Fibrella aestuarina BUZ 2: one gene and its partners. The protein of the gene in region 1 binds, or shares a complex with, the protein of each later gene. Links are inferred from orthologs where the notes say so. Each region holds a gene or a part of one and is shown in the gene's direction. Other genes may lie near its edges.

Evidence for each region.
Region 2: the proteins of tsaD (region 1) and tsaB are in contact, whole or in part, in a solved structure (PDB 4WQ4), measured with the Escherichia coli proteins. The link is inferred for Fibrella aestuarina BUZ 2 from one-to-one orthologs.
Region 3: the proteins of tsaD (region 1) and tsaE are in contact, whole or in part, in a crystal structure (PDB 6N9A), measured with the Thermotoga maritima proteins. The link is inferred for Fibrella aestuarina BUZ 2 from one-to-one orthologs. Residues at the interface, in WP_004082750.1 of Thermotoga maritima: Cys10, Asp11, Arg49, His50, Leu82, Gly84, Gly135, Gly136, Glu154, Thr155, Leu156, Asp157, Asp158, Ser159, Glu162, Asp165, Lys166, Arg169, Leu170, Tyr175, Lys213, Thr214, Leu217, Tyr218, Gln221, Arg222, Asn324; in WP_004082108.1 of Thermotoga maritima: Leu37, Gly38, Lys46, Lys57, Val59, Lys60, Ser61, Thr63, Phe64, Thr65, Leu66, Met67, Val69, Pro71, Tyr82, Arg83, Leu84, Asp86, Asp88, Phe89, Asp93, Ile128, Asp130, Glu131, Arg134.

What each region holds. Positions count from the first base shown.
Region 1 is NC_020054.1:1,717,788-1,725,065, reverse strand. Bases 1-2,779 are described here. They hold tsaD (tRNA (adenosine(37)-N6)-threonylcarbamoyltransferase complex transferase subunit TsaD), read left to right. Parts: upstream 1-766; coding sequence 767-1,792; downstream 1,793-2,779. Other genes in these bases: FAES_RS07000 (MOSC domain-containing protein), read left to right, coding at 2,345-2,779; FAES_RS07005 (DUF3291 domain-containing protein), read left to right, coding at 1,893-2,339; FAES_RS07015 (VOC family protein), read right to left, coding at 245-652; FAES_RS07020 (zinc-binding dehydrogenase), read left to right, coding at 1-248. Outside these bases: more of FAES_RS07000, read left to right, coding at 2,780-3,229; FAES_RS06995 (RNA polymerase sigma factor), read left to right, coding at 3,367-3,930; FAES_RS06990 (hypothetical protein), read left to right, coding at 4,022-4,690; FAES_RS06985 (DUF4097 family beta strand repeat-containing protein), read left to right, coding at 4,665-5,819; glmM (phosphoglucosamine mutase), read left to right, coding at 6,087-7,278.
Region 2 is NC_020054.1:1,054,675-1,062,017, forward strand. The notes cover bases 2,519-5,362. They hold tsaB (tRNA (adenosine(37)-N6)-threonylcarbamoyltransferase complex dimerization subunit type 1 TsaB), read left to right. Parts: upstream 2,519-3,513; coding sequence 3,514-4,212; downstream 4,213-5,362. Other genes in these bases: FAES_RS04180 (S41 family peptidase), read left to right, coding at 2,519-3,430; FAES_RS04190 (GIY-YIG nuclease family protein), read right to left, coding at 4,365-4,667; FAES_RS04195 (gluconate 2-dehydrogenase subunit 3 family protein), read right to left, coding at 4,813-5,362. In the rest of the region: rpmH (50S ribosomal protein L34), read left to right, coding at 1-119; FAES_RS04170 (hypothetical protein), read right to left, coding at 209-838; FAES_RS04175 (ribonuclease P protein component), read left to right, coding at 1,197-1,691; more of FAES_RS04180, read left to right, coding at 1,778-2,518; more of FAES_RS04195, read right to left, coding at 5,363-5,403; FAES_RS04200 (GMC oxidoreductase), read right to left, coding at 5,400-7,124; FAES_RS04205 (heavy-metal-associated domain-containing protein), read right to left, coding at 7,204-7,343. UniProt on the Escherichia coli protein: Required for the formation of a threonylcarbamoyl group on adenosine at position 37 (t(6)A37) in tRNAs that read codons beginning with adenine.
Region 3 is NC_020054.1:3,857,724-3,864,912, reverse strand. Bases 2,963-5,652 are described here. They hold tsaE (tRNA (adenosine(37)-N6)-threonylcarbamoyltransferase complex ATPase subunit type 1 TsaE), read left to right. Parts: upstream 2,963-3,941; coding sequence 3,942-4,364; downstream 4,365-5,652. Other genes in these bases: FAES_RS15630 (alanine dehydrogenase), read left to right, coding at 4,438-5,652; polA (DNA polymerase I), read left to right, coding at 2,963-3,753. Also shown: FAES_RS15645 (fasciclin domain-containing protein), read left to right, coding at 1-455; more of polA, read left to right, coding at 685-2,962; FAES_RS15625 (hypothetical protein), read left to right, coding at 5,751-6,155; FAES_RS15620 (TonB-dependent receptor domain-containing protein), read left to right, coding at 6,458-7,189. UniProt on the Escherichia coli protein: Required for the formation of a threonylcarbamoyl group on adenosine at position 37 (t(6)A37) in tRNAs that read codons beginning with adenine.

The sequences.
Region 1 (7,278 bases):
TTGCCCTCTTCGGCGGCACCACCGGCAAAATCAGCGACGTGCTGCCCGCGGCCATTTTCTTCAAGCAGTTGAACATTTTCGGGACGACGATGGGCAACGACGCCGAGTTTGGCGCCATGCTGTCGTTCCTGGAAACGCATCAGCCCGTGCCGGTGATCGACTCGGTGCGCCCCCTAGCCGAGGCCCAGGCCGCCTACGACCGCATGAACGCGGGCGAGCAGTTGGGTAAACTCGTGCTGACGATCTAGGTCGCGGGTTGCGGCGCGGGGCCGAGCAGGTCCCAGAGGTTGCCATACAGATCGGCAAAAACAGCGACGGTGCCGTAGGCCTGCTCGACGGGCTCACGCACGAACCGGACGCCCCGCTGCCGCATCTGCTCGTAGTCGCGCCAGAAATCGTCGGTTTGCAGGAAAAGAAACACCCGGCCACCCGCCTGATTGCCCACGTAGGTACGTTGCTCGTCGGTGCTGGCCTTAGCCAGCAGCAGGTTGCAGCTCTGGCCACCCGGCGGCGACACCAGCACCCAGCGTTTGTCCTGGTCGGGCAGGTACGTGTCTTCGATCAAATCGAACGAAAGAGTTTCGGTGTAAAACCGAATGGCCTCGTCGTAATCAGTCACGACAAGGGCTACATGAGCAAGGCGCTGAATCATGGAAATGCGTTTGACGTTTGAAGTCTAAGGTTTAACGTTGGCTGGCACCTAAGTAAGCTTATGCCAGCCAACCCTGAACACCAAACGTTAACTATCAGCCGTATTTTTGTACTAATGACACTGCTTGCCATCGAATCTTCCTGCGACGAAACCTCCGCTTCGGTCCTGACCGACGGACAGGTGCTGTCGAATATCATCGCGACTCAGCTTATCCACCAGCAATACGGCGGCGTGGTGCCTGAACTGGCTTCGCGCGCGCACCAGCAACACATCGTGCGGGTTGTGGAGGAAGCACTGACGGTAGCTAACGTGACCAAATCGGAGCTGTCGGCGGTAGCCTTTACGCGCGGGCCGGGCCTGCTGGGCGCGCTGCTAGTCGGGGCATCCTTCGCCAAAGCGCTGGCGCTGGGGCTGAACATTCCGCTCATCGAAGTCAACCACATGCAGGCGCACGTGCTGGCTCATTTCATCCAGGACAATCCTAACCAGGCCGTCCCCCAGAAGGCCGTACCCCCCTTTCCATTTCTGTGCCTGACCGTCAGTGGAGGGCACACCCAACTCGTGCGCGTCGATGGACCGCTGGCTATGCACGTTATTGGCCAGACGCAGGACGACGCGGTGGGCGAAGCCTTCGACAAATCGGCGAAGTTGCTGGGCCTGCCCTATCCCGGTGGGCCGCTGATCGACAAACACGCGCGGCAGGGCAACCCGCTGGCGTTTCGCTTCCCGATGACCGACATGCCTGGCCTCGATTTTTCGTTCAGCGGCATCAAAACGGCCATCATGTATTTTCTGCGTGACCACACGCGGCAAAACCCCACTTTCGTGGCCGACCACCTCGACGACATCTGCGCCAGCATTCAGCACACGCTCATTCAGATGCTGTTGACCAAACTGGAGCGCGCTGCGCAGGAAACCGGCATCCGCCATGTCGCTATTGCGGGCGGCGTGTCGGCCAACAGCGGCCTGCGCCAACGCCTGACCGAACTGGCCGATCAGCAAGGATGGACAGTCTATATCCCCGATTTTGCCTACTGTACCGACAACGCCGCCATGATTGCGATGGCAGGCTATTTCAAATACCAGCACCACGATTTCGTCGGGCAGGACGTCAGCCCACTGCCCCGAATGGAATTGTAGACCAGTTTCTAGTTTCGGTTTTTCAGTTAGTTGCTGGCCGTCTAAGCCTGCGCCAGCCAACTGAAAACCCGAAACTAGAAATACCAAACCCCTATCCCTCATGCACCTCGCTCAGATCAACATTGGCCGCCTGATAGCGCCGCTCGATACACCGGCGCTGGCCGATTTCGTCGCCGGTCTCGACCCGATCAATGCGTTGGCCGAAGGTAGCCCCGGTTTTGTCTGGCGGCTTAAAGACGAGACTAACAATGCCACCGGCTACCACCCGTTTGCCGATGACCAGATTATCGTCAACATGTCGGTCTGGGAAAGCCTTGACGCGCTGCGGGCCTTTGCCTTCCAGTCGGACCATATGGACTACCTGAAACGCCGACGCGAGTGGTTCGCCAAATTTGCAACGGCCTATATGGCCCTTTGGTGGATACCCGAAGGCCACGTACCTACCATTGCCGAAGCCAAAGAGCGACTGCAATCACTCGATGAACACGGTGATACGCCTTTTGCCTTTACCTTCCGTAAGCCATTTCCATCCCCAACCGCAGCCTGATTTCCATGCAACTCCAGTCGATTACCCTCTACCCAATCAAATCGCTGGGCGGTGTCTCGGTCAACGAAGCGCACATCGACGCCAAGGGCCTGCGCTACGACCGCCGGTATATGCTCGTCACGCCCGCCACGGGAGGCCACCCCGGTACGTTCATCACCCAACGTACCCAGCACTCGATGGCGCTGATCGACGTGGCGATCGACGTGGCAACGAACGAACTGCGGGTCTGGCATCGCCACGCGCCCGACGATGTGCTGACGCTGCCGCTCGTGCACGACGAAGCCCGCCTGCTGGGTAAGTTGCCCGTCACGATCTGGGCGAGTGAAGACGTACCCAGCCGACTGGTTAGCACGGAGGCCGACGCGTGGTTTAGTCGGGTAATTGGTAAGGACTGCCAGTTAGTGTATATGCCCGATGCCACCCAACGCGCCGTTACATCAGGCCGGGTAAAAGCCGCGGGTGACGTCGACAAGGTCGTGAGTTTTGCCGACGGCCTGCCGATCCTGCTGGCGACCCAGTCGTCGCTCGACGAACTGAACCGACGCGCCGAACAGACACTGAGCATGGCGCGGTTCCGGCCCAATCTGGTGGCGGGTGGCCTGTGCTGGCCGCACGACGAAGACACCTGGGGGGCATTCCAGATTGGCGACGCGGTGTTTTACGGCGTGAAGCCCTGCATCCGCTGCGTGCTCACCACCATCGACCCCGCCACCGGCGAGCGCGGCGCCGAACCCCTCAAAACACTGGCGACCTACCGCCGACACAACAACGCCATCCTGTTTGGCGAAAACGTGATGCCAGCCCGTAGCAGCCTCGGCCAGACCATTCGCGTGGGCGATGCCATTGCGGTGCAACAGCGCAAAACCTCCTGGTTACCCGTGGGCGTCTAGCCCTGTCTCGTACAAATACGACCAACTATTTTCAGGCGCGTGCAACGCGGACGATTTCGGTGCGTCATTGCTGTAGAATTGACCCTTAATCTGGCTACAGCATCTGCGGTAGCCTTTTCCCGAAGGAAGCGATACCGTTGGCAACGTACCCAGCTCCCGACCTGATCACGGCTTTAGTCGAACGCTGCCGCAATGGCGACCGACGGGCTCAGTATGACCTGTATGGCCGTTATGCCAAGGCGATGTACAACGTCTGCCTGCGCATTGTGGTGCATCAGGCCGAAGCCGAAGACGTGCTCCAGGAAGCGTTTCTGGATGCTTTCACGAACCTGCATCGGTTCCGGGCCGAAAGCACGTTTGGCGCGTGGCTGAAGCAGATCGTTATCAATCGGGCCATTGGGCATTTACGCAGCCGTCGGTTGCTGCTCGTCAGTACCGAAGCTGTTGCCGAAGGCGACCTCGACCGCCCCGACCACACCGATAGCCTCGATGAGGAAGCGATTGAGTGGGACGTCGAACGCGTTCGGCAGTGCATGACCACCCTGCCCGAAGGGTACCGGGTGGTGCTGTCGCTGTATTTGTTTGAGGGATACGACCACGAGGAAATTGGCCAGATCCTCGGTATTGGGGAGTCTACTTCCCGGTCGCAGTACCTCAGGGCTAAGAAAAAGTTAATAGAACGAATGCATGAAAAGAGGTGAACGATAACTCCTGACCGACAGACTGGCCTCACGGGTGTAACCAGCAGCCAGTCCATCCATTCCCCAGCGTTTATTGTTTATCAGTCAGACAATGGATCTCGAACAATTTATCCAGAACAACCGGGCGGCGTTTGAACAGGACGGCCCCTCGGCTGACCTCTGGCTCCGCATTGCCGATCAGCTTCCCGACGACTCCGGTACCGACGACGCGCCAACCGCCGACGTACCTGACCCGACGGTGCCTTCCATCGGCTTATCCAACAACAACGTACCCAAACCGCGGCCCGAGCAACCGTTTCGGGCGGTGCACCGTACGGCCAGTGAGGCCGGGCCGGGCCGCATGCAGTGGCGGTGGGCTGCCTCGGTAGCGCTGCTGCTGCTGACGGGCGCCGGCTGGTGGCTCAACACCCGCTATGGTGTCACGCAGCAACCCGAAATTGTGGCCATCAGCCCCAGTTACGCCAAAGAGGTGACGCACTATGCCAGCCTCATCGACGACAAGCAGGACGAGCTCCGGCAGCTGACCAAATCGAACCCCGATCTGTATCAGCAATTTTCGGGCGACCTGAAAAGTCTGGAAACCAGCTACGAATCGCTCAAGGCCGACCTGCCGCAAACGCCGAATCAGGACGTGCTCATTCAGGCCATGATTCGGAATCTGCAACTCCAGATCGACCTGCTCAACGAACAGTTACGCGTGGGTAAACGCATCAAACAACAAACCACATCGACCAATGAACTGCCTGCCAAACCGATTTAACCTGCTCGCCGTCTGCCTTCTGGCCTCGGCAGCCGGCTACGCGCAGCCTGAGCCGGCAACCCTACCCCCGTTCCCCCCTACCCCACCCGAACGGATTGTGGCCGCTTACGCACTCACGCCGTCGCCCGCAGACCCGCTCGCCGCGCAGGAGGGCACCCAGGAACGGACGGAACTACACCGACGGCTGATCAAGTCCTACGCCGTAACCCCCAGCGATGTGCTCACGATCGATAATCATTTTGGCGACGTAACCGTATCGCACTGGGACCGGAACGAAATGCGCGTCGAGGTCGTGATCACCTCATCGTCGGAAAACGCCGAACGGGCCCGGCGGGCGCTGGAAGGGGTCACGATCAACGAAGACCATAAAGACAATGCCCACGGGTTCAAGACCCACATCGCCGAAGCGTTCAGCGGTGGCTGGAAAAAAGGCGACCGCACCAATTTCCTGCGGGTTGATTACCGCATTGCCATGCCCCGCGCCAACGGCCTCACCATTCGGAATAAGTTTGGCAACGTAAACATCCCGGACTTTTCGGCCCCGTTGGCCGTCGAATCGCAGTTTGGCAACATCTACGGCGCGGCGATGACTAACCCCGCCACCACCATCAACGCCTCGTTTGGCAACGTGTCGATCCGCGACGTGCAGAACGGTAAGGTGAAGATGGAATTTGGCGACCTTGACATCAGTTCGGGCAACGTGCTGACGATCGTGCAGAACTACGGCAAGTTGCGCATCGGCGAAACCAACCGGGTCGACGTAAACATGAGCTACGCCGACGCCATCATCGGGGCCATCCGGCAATCGGGCAAGCTCAACATGAACTACACCAAGCAGTTTCGGCTCGATCAGCTCCCCGCCTCGGCCGATCAGCTGGAAGTCAACGCCAAATTTTCGTCGGTGGCGCTGCCGGTGCAGACCCAGACCCACTGCGACTTCGACATCACGGTCACCAATGGTGGGTTCACCTACCCCACGCTACCCAACCTGCACCTTATCTCGCAGCCTGGTAGCGCGCAGGCTGCCCCCCGCGCTGGCAGACGGCAGCAGTATGTGGGGCGGGTGGGCGATGGCGATGGTCCCCGTATCCGCGTCGTATCGGTATTCGGCGACGTCAAGTTTAAATAGCGGGGATGGCAGGGAGCAGGGGGGGCAGGGCTTACAGAGCTGCCCCCCCTGCTCCCTGCCATCCCTGCCCTAAGCCCCCTGCCCAACGCCTCTCGCTTTTTTTCTCCTTTCCGACTAAACTGATAGGGTTTCGTAGTTGCTAAATTTATCTTTGTAGCTGTCTACTTTACAGTTTGGCTGTTTCGTTGTGTATGTATCTGTGTAGCATTGGCAGACCAACAGACCAACGTACCCAAGGCAGACAAACAACAATTACAACCCTATCACGTGGCATTAATTAAATCCATCTCCGGTATCCGGGGAACCATTGGCGGGCGCACCGGCGAAAGCCTCACCCCGCTCGATGTAGTGAAGTTTACGGCTGCTTTCGGGCAATGGCTACTCAATGGGCAACGCGGGCAACCGGGGCCGCATACCGTTGTGATTGGTCGGGATGGGCGATTATCGGGGCCAATGGTCTCCCAACTGGTGGCCGCTACCCTGCAGGGCATGGGCCTCAACGTGCTGGATCTGGGCCTGTCGACCACCCCCACCGTCGAAATGGCCGTTCCCGGCGAAAACGCCATTGGCGGTATCATCCTGACCGCCAGCCACAACCCCATCCAGTGGAATGCCCTTAAACTGCTGAACAGCAAAGGCGAATTTATATCGGGTGCCGATGGCGAAGCGCTGCTGGCCATTGCCGAGGCCGAGTCGTTTACCTTTGCCGAAGTGAAAAAGCTGGGCCAATACCGCACCGACTCAGCCAGCGAAACGTCGTGGATGCAGAAACACATCGACCAGATTCTGGCACTGCCGCTGGTCGATCGGGAGGCCATCGTCAAGCGGAATTTTAAAGTCGTAGTCGATGCCGTCAACTCAACCGGTGGCCTGGCCGTTCCGATGCTGCTGACGGCGCTGGGCGTGGAGCTGATTACCAAACTCCACTGCGAACCCACCGGCAATTTTGCCCACAACCCCGAGCCGCTGCCCGAGAACCTCACCGACATCCTCAACGCCACCCGTCGCGACTCGCAGGACTTGGGTATCGTGGTCGACCCCGACGTAGACCGGCTGGCGTTCATCTGCGAAGACGGCTCCCCCTTTGGCGAAGAATACACGCTGGTTGCCGTTGCCGATTATGTGCTGAAAAACAGCCCCGAAGGCCGCCGCAACACCGTCTCGAACCTGTCCAGCACCATCGCCCTGCGCGACGTCACCCAGAAATATGGCGGGCAGCACTTTGCCTCGGCTGTCGGGGAAGTTAATGTTGTGGAGATGATGAAGGCAAACGACGCGCTGATCGGTGGCGAAGGCAACGGCGGTATCATCTACCCCGAACTGCACTATGGCCGCGACGCCCTCGTGGGCATTGCCCTCTTTCTGAGCCATCTGGCTCGTTTTGGTAAATCGGCCTCGATCCTGCGCCGAACGTACCCCAGCTACTACATCTCCAAGAACAAGATCGAGCTGACGCCCA
Region 2 (7,343 bases), 670 kb from region 1 along the record:
GCTTCCGGGAGCGGATGGCAACGCCCAACGGGCAGAACGTGCTGGCGCGTCGCCGGGCGAAAGGTCGCTGGAAGCTGACCGTTTCAGACGAAAAGAAAGGCAACCGGTTTAAACTGTAAGGCCCGACTTTTACCAGTCATTAAAAAAGCCGCTCTGATGATCAGAGCGGCTTTTTTAATGACTGGTAGTCCTGAATACCTACTCATTCTCATTTTGAGCGGGGAGACAGATACCAGTTGACACCAATGCCAAGTAATAAAAATCGATTGAAGGGAGCCAGCTTGCTACTGCGAAAGGCGTCCTGTACGTCGTCAACGCCCAGTGTAGCCGTCGCGTCAACGCTGAGCCGATTGCCCACAAAATAGCTAACGCCTACTCCAGCGTTGGCCCGGATGGTAGCCGGGGTTCGCCCGACTAACCCCGCTACTTGCAGGTCTCGCGTCGAGGTGATAGCGTTCCAGCTATAACTGCCTTCTAGGTGAACGAAGGGCTTGAGACGTCCTTCTGAGAAATAACGCCGGGCGATCAGTGACAAACCGACCGATGAACTGGTAAACTGGGGCGGCTCACCTGACTGGCCCAAAAATCTGTACTGGGTTGTGCCAAACTCGACGGGTACACCGAGGCCGATGAACACGTTCTTTTTGGGAAAGAAACCAGCCGATGGCGTCAGGCGAAAGCTGGAACGGGTCGTAGACGATGATATCGTGTTCGGGTCGTTTGGCCAGATACCCGTTGCCGCGTTCAGGCCCAGCGCCCAGGTGCCTTTTTCGGTTTGGGCGTGTGCTGCATGAATCAAGCCCAGCAGGCAGGCCAGTAAGAAGCAACGTATTTTCATCGTTGAGTTAGTTTGATGGTTAATAATCAGTAAAAGAACCGCTGCGCACTGGCTGCGCCAATCAATTTCTCACCCGTCTGCGCGGCTTCAACATACCCGTACATAGGAGCAGGAGGTTAAGCAAGAGTGTATCGAAAAGGAAAAAGCAAAGAAGGATAAAACAGATTTTATTAAGGGGAGTACCGACGTGGCGAAAGGTCAGATCTGTGCTGGTAACGTGTAAGTAGTTACATGACCGTATTAGCGGATGATGGTTGGAATTCAGTAAATAAATAGCCTAAATTCATAGACTACGTAGTTAGGCCTGACGAATAAGCGGAGGTAGATTCAACTTGCTTAGTGTAGCTTTGCACCCCTCATGCCCAATACGTTTCCCAAAACCGAACGCCTGACGAGCAAAAAGCTCATCAACCGACTCTTTGACCGAAGCGCCCAAACCGGCGCCGATGCGGTGCAGTCGGTCTATGCGCATCCGTTTCGGGTCATGTTTGTGTTGCCCGGATTGGCACCTGCCACCAACGTACCTGACGCCGTCGACGTACGGGCTGTAGATTCAGCCGAAGCAAACGAGGTAACTACCAACGTACCTGAGGTAGTGCCGAAGCCTTCGCCGCAGGCATTGCCGCAGGTACTGTTTAGCGTGCCCAAACGGGCCTTCAAAAAAGCGGTGGACCGTAACCTCGTACGGCGGCGTTGTCGCGAGGCATATCGGCTGAATAAGTGTATCTTGCAGAAGGCCGCTGTCTCTCCCGTTGCGATTACATTTCTGTATACCGCCAAGGTCAAAATTTCGTTTGACGAGATAGATAAAGGCATGAAATTGGCACTCAAACGGATGAACAATGTACGATGACCAATGCACAATGATCCTGCTTCGGCAGCGCATCGTTCATTGAGTAAACCATTGTGAATTGTTCATCATACATTGTTCATTACGTTATGCGGCTCCGTAAAAAACTCATACTTGGCACCTCGGCCCTGCTCGTTGCGGGTGGGCTGACGGCCTTTACGCGCGATGATCGCTTTTTCGAGATCGCCCGGAACCTCGACATCTACGCCACCATGTTCAAAGAGCTGAACATGTACTATGTGGATGAGGTAAACCCGAACCGGATGGTGAAAACGAGCATCGACGCGATGCTGAAATCGCTCGATCCATACACCAACTTCTACGCGGAAGACGACATCGAAGATTACATGACCATGACCACCGGCCGCTATAACGGCATCGGGGCCGTGATCGGTGATCGGCAGGGGCGCAACATCGTGATGATGCTGTATGAAGGAACACCCGCCGAAAAGTCGGGTCTACAGATCGGCGACGAGATTCTGAAAATCGACGGTGTCGACATCAAGACCCGGCAGGATGCCGATCCGGGTAAGTTGCTGCGGGGACAGACCGGCACGGCGGTGAAACTGACGGTGAAACGGTACGGCCAGAAAACGCCTGTCGACCTACAGGTGCAGCGCGATGTGGTGAAGGTGACCAACGTGCCCTACTACGGCATGCTCAATGATGAAGTAGGCTACATCGACCTGAAAGATTTCATGGCTGCTGCTGGCCGCGAAGTGAAAGCCGCCTATCAGGACCTGAAAAGCAAGGGCATGAAAAAGCTGGTGCTCGACGTGCGCGAAAACCCCGGCGGGTTGCTCGATCAGGCCATCGACATCTCGAACGTCTTTATCCCGAAAGGCTCGGAAGTGGTGACGACGAAAGGCAAAGTGTCCGAGTGGAATAAATCGTACTCGGCAATGGCCCCCGCCCTCGATACCGAGATGCCTATTGTAGTGCTCACCAACAACCACTCGGCCTCGGCGGCCGAGATCGTATCGGGTGTGATTCAGGATTATGATCGGGGCGTACTGATTGGGCAACGTACCTACGGCAAAGGTCTTGTGCAGACGACCCGCCCGCTCTCGTTCGGGACGCGCATGAAGATCACGACGGCCAAATACTACATTCCGAGCGGCCGGTGCATTCAGGCCATCGACTACAGCCACCGCAATGCCGACGGCAGCGTGGGCAAAATTGCCGATTCGCTACGCACGGCCTTCAAAACCCGCGCCGGTCGGGTGGTGTATGATGGCGGGGGAGTAACGCCCGATGTCCAGACGGAAGCCCAAACGCCGACGCCCATTGCCCAAAGCCTGACCAGCAAGGGACATATTTTTGATTACGCCGTCAAGTACAAGAGCGAGCACCCGACGATCAAACCGGCCCGCGAGTTCCGCCTTACCGACGCCGAGTATCAGGAGTTTGTGAAATGGGTGTCTGACAAAGAATACGACTACACCACGCAGGTCGAGAAAGACCTGGGTGTGCTAGAGGCATCGGCCAAAAAAGAAAAGTATTTCGACCAGATTCAGGATCAGCTGAAAGCGCTGAAATCGAAAATGTCGCACAGCAAAGATGCCGACATGAAAACCTTCCAGGCTGAGATCCGGACGTTGCTGAACGAGGAAATAGCCAGCCACTATTACCTGCAAAAGGGCCTGAAAGAAGCGTCGTTTGCGACCGATCCCGACATCAAAGCCGCCCTTGACCTGTTCAAAGACATGAACCGGTACAATGGAATTCTGAAAAAGAAGTGATGCTTTCTACATGATGAATGCGCTGCTGATTCTCCACGTTGTGATCTGGCAGCGCATTCATCATGTAGAAAGCATCGTTACGTATGATTCTGTCCCTCGATACATCCACTACCGTTTGCTCGGCCGCGCTGCACACCCTGACGGGCGAGTTGCTTGGTTGTTACGAATTGTTTACGGAGCGCACGGCGTCGTCGCGCCTGACCACACTCCTGCACGATGTGGTTGCTCATGCTGGGTTTGCGTTGGCCGATGTGTCGGCGATTGCCGTAGCCAAAGGCCCCGGTTCTTACACAGGGCTCCGCATCGGGGTGTCAACGGCTAAAGGGCTGTGTTTCGCGCTCGACAAACCGCTGATTGGGATCAACACGCTCGTGGCCATGACCGAGCAGATTCGGCCGTTTTATGCGCCGGGCAACGCTTTGTCAGGTACGTTGTTTTGCCCCATGATCGACGCCCGCCGCATGGAGGTGTATTGTGCCATTTACGATCAGCAGGGGCAGGAAGTTCAGCCCACCTCGGCTACCATTCTGGACGAGCAATCGTTTGCCAATTGGCTGGCTCAGCAGCCGGTTGTCTTTTTCGGCGATGGGGCGGCCAAAGCTCGCCCCGTCCTGACGCACCCCAACGCGATCTTCCCGGCCGTGCAGGTACGTCCCTCGGCGCGCACGGTGGGTACGTTGGCTGTCCAAGCCTATGCTGCCGGGCAATTTGAGGACCTGATCGCGTTTGAGCCCTATTACCTCAAAGAGTTCATGACCACAAAGCCGAAAGCGGTGCTTTGATTTGTACCCTAACGAAGGAGAGATCTTGACGCTGCTTGACATACAAGCTGAATCCGATAAGCGGTTTTCCTTCTAGCCGATTTGCAATAAACACACCTGTCCGTTAGTAAACCTCAAGATCCCTCCTTCGTCGGGATGACAGAGGGGAGTCACTACGGTTGGATAGCTGCGTTTAAAAGCTCCCAAGTTGGGTTGATCGATTCAATCAGGGCAACCTTTTTCGCGCGTCGCCACCCTTTGATTTCTTTTTCACGCTCGATAGCATGGCGCACATACTGGTGAAATTCCCAATAAACCAGCCTATAACAAAAATACTTGCCTGCAAACTTGTCGACCTGTCCTCGTGATTCGTAATGCTCCGCTAGCCGTCGAACCAGATCATTAGTCATACCCGTATACAAAACAGTCTGAGCAGGATTAGTTGTGATGTATACATAGAAGGCATAATTCTTCATATCAGGTTTTAAATGGGGTGGAGGTGTCTTTTTTGTCATCCCGACGCCAGGAGGGATCTTGAAGCATACTAACGAACAAGCCATTATGCTTCAAGATCCCTCCTGGTGTCGGGATGACAAAAGCAATGATGAAAGTAGAAAGCGCTTACTCGTTCCAGGCGTTTTGGCTGTTAAGGGGCATGCAGGCAATGTATTCACCGGGGACGGGGTCGTAGGCTAACACCTCCTTGCCGATCTTTTCGCTGGTGTAGTACCCCAGTAGCGTCAGGCTTTTGAGGCGGCGGAAGAAAGCGGGTGGCCCGGATGGTTTGAGCGTTATGCCCCAAAGCGACGGCGGAAACGGCTCGGCTTCTTTGTCGAGTGCCAGCAACAGGGCCTCGCGCTGAGCGGGCGTACACTCGACAAACGATTTCCCGTATTTCGATTCACAACGCTCGTCCAAGGATTCCAGGCCCGCCAGAAAGTCCTTCTGATCTTCCTCCGACAGTAGATCGTGCAGCATCTTGTCCACAAACTGCGGCACGCCTAGTTCTTTGGCGCCTGGTGTGCTGGTCTTGGGTAGAATCGTCTCGGTAATTTCAGCAATGGTATTGGCCTGTTCAGGAGACAGAAAAACGGGCTTCCAGTCTAGCTTGACCGTTTTCTGGCAGGCTATGAAGGTTTCGGTCAGGGCTGTGGCCGAGACGGCGTAGCCCATAAACAGAGCCGAGGTTTTGAGGGCGTTACGGCGGTTCATAGGTCGTTGCGGTTTTTGGCTTTCGTGGCAAAATCAACGGCGCGGGCTGTTAGGGCCATGTACGTAATCGACGGGTTCACGCACGATGACGAGGTCATGCAGGCGCCATCGGTCACAAAGACGTTGGGGACGCTGTGGAGTTGATTGTTCCCGTTGACGACCGACGTTTTGGGGTCGCGGCCCATCCGCGCCGTGCCCATTTCGTGAACACCCACGCCAATACCGCCCGAATAGTCAAACGTGGTGATGTCTTTAAAACCGGCAGCGTCGAGCATCTCGGCGGCATCGGCCATGATCTGCTTGCGCATTGCCAGTTCGTTCTGCTTGAATTCGGCGTCGAACACTAGCATGGGCAAGCCCCACTGATCGTTCTTGTCGGGATGCAGGGTCACTTTGTTGTCGTGGTAGGGGAGCACCTCGCCGAAGCCCATCAGCCCCATGCTCCAGCCACCCGGCTTGAACAGCGACTCTTTGAAGGCGGCCCCGACACCGGGTGTATTGACGCCCCCGCCCCAGTTGCCGCGGCCTGCTCCGGCACCCTGGTAATCATAACCCCGCAGGAAGTTCGGGTTCTTCGATTTCTCGTCGATGTTCACATACTTCGGAATGAACAACCCGGCGGGTTTGCGCCCTTTGTAGTACTGATCCTCGAAGCCATCGTAGCTGCCCATCGCGCCCACGTGGTAGTGGTGGTCCATGATGTTGTGGCCCAGCTCGCCGCTGTCGTTGCCCATCCCGTTGGGAAACCGCTTCGACGTTGAGTTGAGCAGAATCTGCGTCGTGGCCATTGTGGAGGCGCAGCAGAAGATCAGGTTGGCGAAAAACTCAGTTATCTCCTTCGACTCGGCATCCACCACGCGCACGCCCGTGGCCCGGCCCGTAGCTTCGTCGTACATAATCGAATGCACCACCGAATGCGGCCGGATTGTAAAGTTTTTGGTCAGGTTGGCGGCGGGCAGCGTGGCGGCGTTACTGCTGAAATAAGCGCCGTAGGGGCAACCCCGGCCGCAGCGGTTCCGGTTCTGGCATTTTCCACGCCCCAGTTCGAGGTGCCACGGTTGCGGGTCGGTGAGGTGAGCGACGCGGCCCGGCGTTACGTAGCGATTACCATACTTCGTTTTCATCGCCTGCCGGAAGTGCGACTCCAGGCAGTTGAGCGGAATGGGCGGCAGAAACTCGCCGTCGGGCAGGTGATCGAGGCCCAGCTTCTCGCCGCTGATGCCCACGAACTTTTCGACGTAGCTATACCAGGGGGCAATGTCGGCGTAACGGATAGGCCAGTCGACGGAAATGCCTTCGCGGGCGTTGGCCGTAAAATCGAGGTCGCTCCAGCGGTAGCAGTGTTTCCCCCAGGTGAGCGAACGCCCGCCCACGTGGTTGCCCCGGATCCAGTCGAACCGCTTGGTTTCGATGTATGGGTCGTTGAGGTCGTTGGTGAAAAAGTGCTTGTTGCTCTCGCCTACGAAGCCACTGCGCGTCTGCACGTGATACGCTTTCTGGTCGTCGTGGTTGAGGGCGCCGCGGTGGTCAAACTCCCAGTGGTCTTTCATCGCCGTGGGGTAGTCTTCCACGTGAGTCACCATCCGGCCCTTTTCCAGCACCAGCGTTTTGAGCCCTTTTTCGCACAATTCTTTGGCCGCCCAGCCGCCGCTCATGCCTGAGCCGATGACAATGGCATCGTAGCGGTGCGTTTTGTTAATGGTTGTATTGAGGTTTGCCATGTGAGTAGGTTAAGCCGGTTTTTGATAAAGCCAACCCGCCCTCTAATCTCACCTGACAGAAAATCGCAGGTACTTCTCCTCAAGGCAGCTCTTCGCAGAGAAAGCCCGCACGGCCGACAGCCTGACGGATCACGTCGGCCGAAATGGTGGTCGTTTCAACCCGCAACACCCGGTCGCAATCGTCGAGATCGACCGTCCAGCGAATGGCGTTGCCGAACG
Region 3 (7,189 bases), 2.1 Mb from region 1 along the record:
TGATGCCGCCGACAGGTGACGTTGTTGCCGCTGTGATTGCCGATCCCCAGAATTATAGCCTACTGGCTCAGGCCGTGCAACGGGCCGGTGCAGGTGTCATCACGGCGCTTCAGTCAACCACGGCCGCCACGCTGTTTGCGCCAACCAACCAGGCATTCATCGACGCGGGGCTCAGTGCAACGGCCATTGCCGCTACTCCCGCGGCTACGCTTCAGCGGGTATTATCGTATCACGTGGTTCCGGGTCGTGTCTTTTCAACGCAACTTACCGACGGCCTGACCAGCCCGACGCTGTTGGGTGCCACCCCTACCCTCCGCTTTGGCGTGACGGGAACCGGCGTAACCGTGACGGGCGCGGGGAATGGCACCAGTGCGTCGAACGTAACGAGCGCCAACATCTTGACGACCAACGCCGTCATTCACCGGATCGATCGGGTGCTCCTGCCGGGCTCCTGACGAATGACTCCTTTTTTCATCCTTTCGATGAGCGGCTCCGTCCGGTTCATGCTGTTGCCTTTCGCACAGTGTGGGCCGGACGGAGCCTTTTTTCGGTGACCGTCTCCTCAGAAACCGGAATCAAAAGGGCATACAGCCTGTTGTTTTTTTAGAGTCATTTGTAGTCATAGACGGTCATCCGTCGGCATTCACGGCCCATGACAATCGATGACTGCAACTGACTTTTATAATGGCAAAACCACAGCATAAACTCTTTCTGCTCGACGCCCTGGCGCTTATTTACCGGGCCCACTTCGCCTTTAACAAAAGCCCGCGCATCTCGTCGAAAGGCGTGAACACCAGCGCCGTTTTTGGCTTCATGAACTCGCTCATGGAGGTGTTGCAGAAAGAGAAACCTACGCACATCGGTGTCGCCTTCGACCACTCGAAAAAGACCTTCCGGCACGAGCAGTTTCCGATGTACAAAGCCACCCGGCAGTCGCAGCCCGAAGACATTTCGGTAGCCATTCCTTATATCAAGCAGATCGTGGAAGCCATGAACATCCCGATGCTGATCAAGGAAGGCTACGAAGCCGACGACATCATCGGCACACTGTCGCTCAAAGCTTGTCAGGCGGGCGATTTCGAGGTGTACATGATGACGCCCGACAAAGACTACGGGCAGTTGGTCAATGACTGTGTGTTTATCTACAAGCCCGCGTTCATGGGCAAACCGGCCGAAAAGCAGGGCGTTAAAGAAATCTGCGAACGCTGGGGCATCGAGCACGTGGGGCAGGTGATCGACATGCTCGGGCTCATGGGCGATTCGGTCGACAACATTCCGGGCATTCCGGGCATTGGCGAGAAGACGGCGCAGAAACTGGTTGCCGAATTTGGCAGCGTTGAAAACCTCATCGCCAACGCCGATCAGCTGAAAGGCAAGCTCAAGGAAAACGTGGTCCAGTACGGGCAACAGGGGCTATTGTCAAAAGAACTGGCTACGATTCATCTGGAGGTGCCGGTGCCGTTCGACGAAGCCGCCCTGCGCCTGACCGACTACGATAGGCCCCGGCTCGCCGCCCTGCTTGACGAACTGGAGTTCCGGCAGATGAAGACCCGACTGCTGGGCGACGATCCCGCTCCGGCGGGGCAAGCCTTCCCAGCGGCCACTGCCAAACCGGCCAATGGGCAGATGGGCCTGTTCGACCCGGCCCCGGCCTTTATGCCCATGCCAGCTGCCTCGCCCAGCGGCGCCGACGATCTGCCTTTTCAGTTTGACGACACCTTTGCCCAGGCTCTGGCCACGCCGGAACCGAAGAAAGCGCGCGGCAAAAAAACGCCCGTCAACGTACCTGTGGCATCCGGCGAAGCGGCCACACCCGACGCCGTTACCGACTCGGCGGGCTCCGAATACGCACCGGGTGCCGAACTGCCCACGAGCGTAGCTAGTTGGGGCGACGATGCGCACGAAATTGAGCTCGACCCCAACTTCTCGGCCGAACCCCGCAAGACCATCCACTCGGTGTTGCACGATTACCGGCTGGTGGACACGCCCGAGTTGCGCGCCGCGCTGGTCACGTACCTGAACGAGCAAACCAACGTCTGCTTCGACTCCGAAACCACCGCCCTCGACCCCGTGGAGGCCGATCTGGTGGGCATGTCGTTTTCGTATCGCAAAGGCGAGGCGTTCTACGTACCGGTCCCCCCCGACCGGGCCGAGGCGCAGGCGGTCGTGGACGTGTTCAAGCCGTTTTTTGAAAATGAAGCCATCGAGAAAGTCGGCCAAAACCTGAAGTATGACCTGCTGATGCTCAAGAAGTACGGCGTGGTAGTACGCGGGCCGCTTTTCGATACCATGCTCGCCCACTACCTGATTGAGCCTGAACAGCGGCACAACATGGACGTGATGGCCGAGGTGTACCTCAACTACGCGCCGGTAGCCATCGAATCGCTGATCGGGAAAAAAGGCAAGGGGCAGCTCACCATGCGCGAGGTCGACGTGCAGCAGGTGGTGGAATACGCGGGCGAAGACGCCGACGTGACCCTGCAACTGCGCGACACCTTCGAGCCGATGCTCAACAAAGACAACCTCCACAAGCTGTTCGATCAGGTCGAGATGCCGCTCGTGCGCGTGCTGGCCGATCTGGAGCTGGAGGGCATCACCCTCGACACCGGCGCGCTGAAAGAGCTGTCGGCCACGCTCGACACCGACATGCGGCAGGTGCAGAGCGAGATTTACGAGATTGCGGGCGGCGAATTCAACATCGGCTCACCCAAGCAGTTGGGCGAGGTGCTGTTCGACAAACTCAAACTCGACAAGAACGCCAAGAAGACCAAAACCGGGCAGTACGCCACCGGCGAAGAGGTACTCTCGAAGCTGGAAGCCGAAAACCCGATTATCGGCAAAATCCTGGATTACCGGGAGCTGATCAAACTGAAGAATACCTACGTTGATGCGCTGCCGCTGCTGATTTCGTCACGTACCGGTCGCGTGCATACGTCGTTCAATCAGGCCGTTGCGGCGACGGGCCGTCTGTCGAGCACGAACCCGAACCTGCAAAACATTCCGATACGTACCCCGCGCGGTCAGGAGATCCGGAAAGCGTTTGTGCCCCGCTCAGACGAATTCTTGATTATGTCGGCCGACTATTCGCAGATCGAGTTGCGCATCATGGCGGCCTTTAGCGGCGACCAGACCATGCTCGACGCCTTCAACAACGGCATCGACATCCACACGCAGACGGCGAGCAAGGTGTTTCACGTACCCATCAGCGAGGTAACGGGCGAGATGCGCCGTAAAGCCAAAACCATCAACTTCGGGATTATCTATGGTATCTCGTCGTTTGGATTGGCGCAGCGGCTCAAGATTCCGCGTAAAGAAGCGAGCCAGATCATCGAGGAATACTTCCAGGAGTTCCCGGCGGTGAAGGCGTATATGGATCAGAGTATCGAGAAAGCGCGCGGCTTTGGCTACGCCGAAACGATTCTGGGCCGTCGGCGGTACCTGCGCGACATCAACTCCCGCAACATCACCGACCGCATGTTTGCCGAGCGCAACGCCATCAACGCCCCCATTCAGGGCAGCGCCGCCGACATGCTGAAGATTGCCATGATCCGCATCCACGAATTCATGTCGCAGGAGCAGCTCAAATCGAAGATGATCCTCACCGTGCATGACGAACTGGTGTTCGACGCCCACAAGTCGGAGCTCGATTACCTCAAGGAAAACGTCGATCGCATTATGAAAACCGCCATTCCGATGGCCGTTCAGATGGAAACCGGTGTGGGCTTCGGCGAAAACTGGCTCGTCGCGCACTAAAAAGGTGGGGACGCCGATGAAGCGGATTTTAAGGGATGATCACGGATGTCAAGCGGGTCAATCGGCATCTGCTACTATTGATAAATGAACCCGCGATCATCCCCTAAATCCGCTTCATCCAGATGCCTTTCGTTTCTACCCCGCCCAACGGCGGGGTTTTTTGTATCTTTGTCTATACGTTTTGCCTCATGACTCAAACTTTTACGCAACTCGACGAACTGGACACGGTGGCTCAGCAGTTGGTGGCCGAAGCCGACAACCTGCACGTGTGGCTGTTTGAGGGAGAGATGGGCGTTGGCAAAACCACGCTGATAAAAGCCCTTTGCCGGGCGGTTGGCGTAGTGAGCGTAGTCCAAAGCCCGACCTTCGGGCTGGTCAACGAGTACAGCACCCAAACCGGCGATTCAGTCTATCATTTTGACTGTTACCGCCTCCGCAATGAGGCCGAAGCGCTCGACATCGGCCTCGACGAATACCTCGATTCCGGGGCGTATTGCTTTATCGAATGGCCCGAACGCATCGAATCGCTCTGGCCACCAACCTATTACCTCATCCAACTGACGGCCGACCCGAACGGCGTCCGCACCGTAGAAACCAAGCGTGTTCAATGACCGCCAGCTTCGGTTGCCTTAGTCAGGCACTCAGCTCGTACACACCGCGCATTGTTCATTAACCTCCCCTTTCATGACTGGCTTCGAAGAACTAGCGAAACAAACAGCCCTGTATACCAAAGAGTCGCCCGCGCCCGTCAAGAGTTCGCAGCATAGTTTGCTCATTGGCTTACCCCGAGAAGTTTCGTTACAGGAAAATCGCATCGCCCTGACGCCCGAAGCCGTGGCTATTCTGGTGCGCAACGGCCATGAAGTGATCGTCGAAACGGGCGCCGGCATCGGTGCCAAGTTCAGCGATTCGGACTACAGCGAAGCGGGTGCGCAGATTGCCAAATCGCCCAAAGAAGTATACGAAGCCAACCTGATCCTGAAAATCGAGCCGCTGGTCGACGATGAATTTCAGCACCTGAAACAGGGAACTACGGTTATTTCGGCCCTGAACCTGCCCGCCCACGAACGCCCTTACTTCGAAAAGCTTAACGAGCGCCACATCACCGGCATTGGCTACGAATACATCGAGGATCAGGCGGGTGGTATGCCCGTCATCCGGTCGATGAGCGAGATTGCGGGCAGCACCGTCATGCTCATTGCCGGGGAATACCTCAGCAGCAGCGCCAACGGCCGGGGCATCATTCTGGGCGGTATCACGGGCGTTCCGCCTACCAAAGTCGTCTTCCTGGGCGCGGGTACCGTCACCGAATACGCCACCCGCACGGCCCTGGGCATGGGGGCCGACGTGAAGGTGTTCGACAAGGACCTCTACAAACTTCAGCGCTTCAAATACGCCGTGGGTACGTCGGTCTACACGTCGATCCTTGATTCTGACACGCTGACCGAGGCCATCGAACGGGCCGACGTGGTGATTGGTGCCCTCCGCGCCGACGACGGCCTGAGCCCGGTGGTGGTGACCGACGAAATGGTGTCGCGCATGAAACCCAATTCGGTGATCATCGACGTGGCCATCGATCAGGGCGGCAATTTTGCGACCTCACGCATGACGTCGCACAAAAACCCGACGTTCCGCACCCACGAAGTCATTCATTTCTGCGTGCCCAACATCGCCGCCCGCGTGGCGCATACGGCGAGCATGGCCCTGAGCAACATCTTCCTGCCGTTTCTGCTGCAAACCGGCACTAACGGTGGCATCGAAGCCATGATCTACGCCAACCGCTGGTTTATGCGCGGCGTCTATTGCCACAAAGGCACGCTCACCAACCTGTACATCGCCCGCAAATTCGGCATGCGCTTCAAAGACCTGGAACTGTTGCTCGGGGCCAGCCGGTTTTAGGTGTAGTTTGACGTTTGTCGTTTACCGGTTGATGTTTTGTTCGAAGCGGTATACGGCAGCACCACGTCAAACGGTAAACGACAAACGTCAAACCAACCGTGATTAATAACAGTAACGAAAACGTCCTGATGGACGACGCCAACTCGCCCGACCTTAACAAGAAGTTGATGGGCATGGTGTCGGAAGATTTTGTGCAGGTGGCCGACGCGCTGAAAGAAGCCTCGTACCAGATCAGAAAGCGCGGCTTTTCGGACTACCCGGTATTTGTCGCGTCGAAAAAACGCATCCCAATCGGGCAGCTGCTATTCGGTGAGGGCGATCTGGGCAACACCTTTACCTACAACGCCTCGTTTTTCGATGAGTTTGTACAGCGCGAACTCATCGGCGAAGATTCGTATGATCTCTGGAAAGAGAATTACAAAAACCCCGACGAGTACTGCTGCCTGTTTGTCGTCATCGGTGAGTTTACAGGTTTTGTTTACATTCCTTACCCCGAAGATTAGCCAGCGCTACGGTTCTATTCATTCGCATGAAAGCCCGATTCTCTCTCAGAATCGGGCTTTTTTGTTATTGACTCTATGTCGTTGACGGCTGATTTTAGGCTGTTCATCCCGTTTTTTTGGTGGTTCATGCAACGGACCCAGGTACTGATCGCATCTGTTGGGTAATCTTGCTTCCAGCCAATCCACGTTCGCCTTTTAACCACTGACCGAGGCTTTCAGACCGTTGGTGTAAGATCAGGTACTATGTAGTGCATAGTACCTTTGCTTTACAACATCATCTACGGCACTCGCCTCATTACACCATGCGTACCTTCTCTCTACTCTTCGTTTTAGCCGGACTTTTTTTTCAGACCGCGTTGGCTCAACAGGCGGCGGTTAAAGGCAGCATTCACGGCCGCTGCGTCGATCAGGCCGACAAGGCTATGCCCTTCGCCACGCTCCTGCTCGTGCGCAGTGCCGACTCAACGCTCGTAAAGGGAGCCGTAGCCGACGTTGAGGGTGCTTACGCGTTCGAGAACATCAGTGCCGGACAGTACCGGCTGTCGGCGCAGATGGTTGGGTACGTTAAAACGTATAGCGAACCGTTCACGATTGACGCCGATCACGCCACCGTCAGCCTTCCGGTGCTTAAACTGGCCGAAGAGCAGAAAAAGCTGGCCGAAGTAACGGTAGTTGCCAAGAAGCCCTTCATCGAGCAACAGGTCGACCGCACGGTTGTCAACGTGGAAAACAGCGTAGTATCGGCGGGGAACACCTTGCTCGAAGTGCTGGAAAAAGCACCCGGTGTCACCGTCGATCAGCAGAACGACGCCATCAAGGTGCGGGGCAAAGGCGGCGTAATCGTCGAAATTGACGGCAAACGCTCGTACCTCTCGACCCAGGAGCTGATGAACCTGCTCCGCAATACCCCCAGCGACAACGTGGAGAAAATCGAGGTGATTACCAACCCGTCGGCCAAGTACGATGCGGCGGGCAACTCCGGGATCATCAACATCCGGTTCAAGAAAAATAAGAATTTAGGCACTAACGGCACC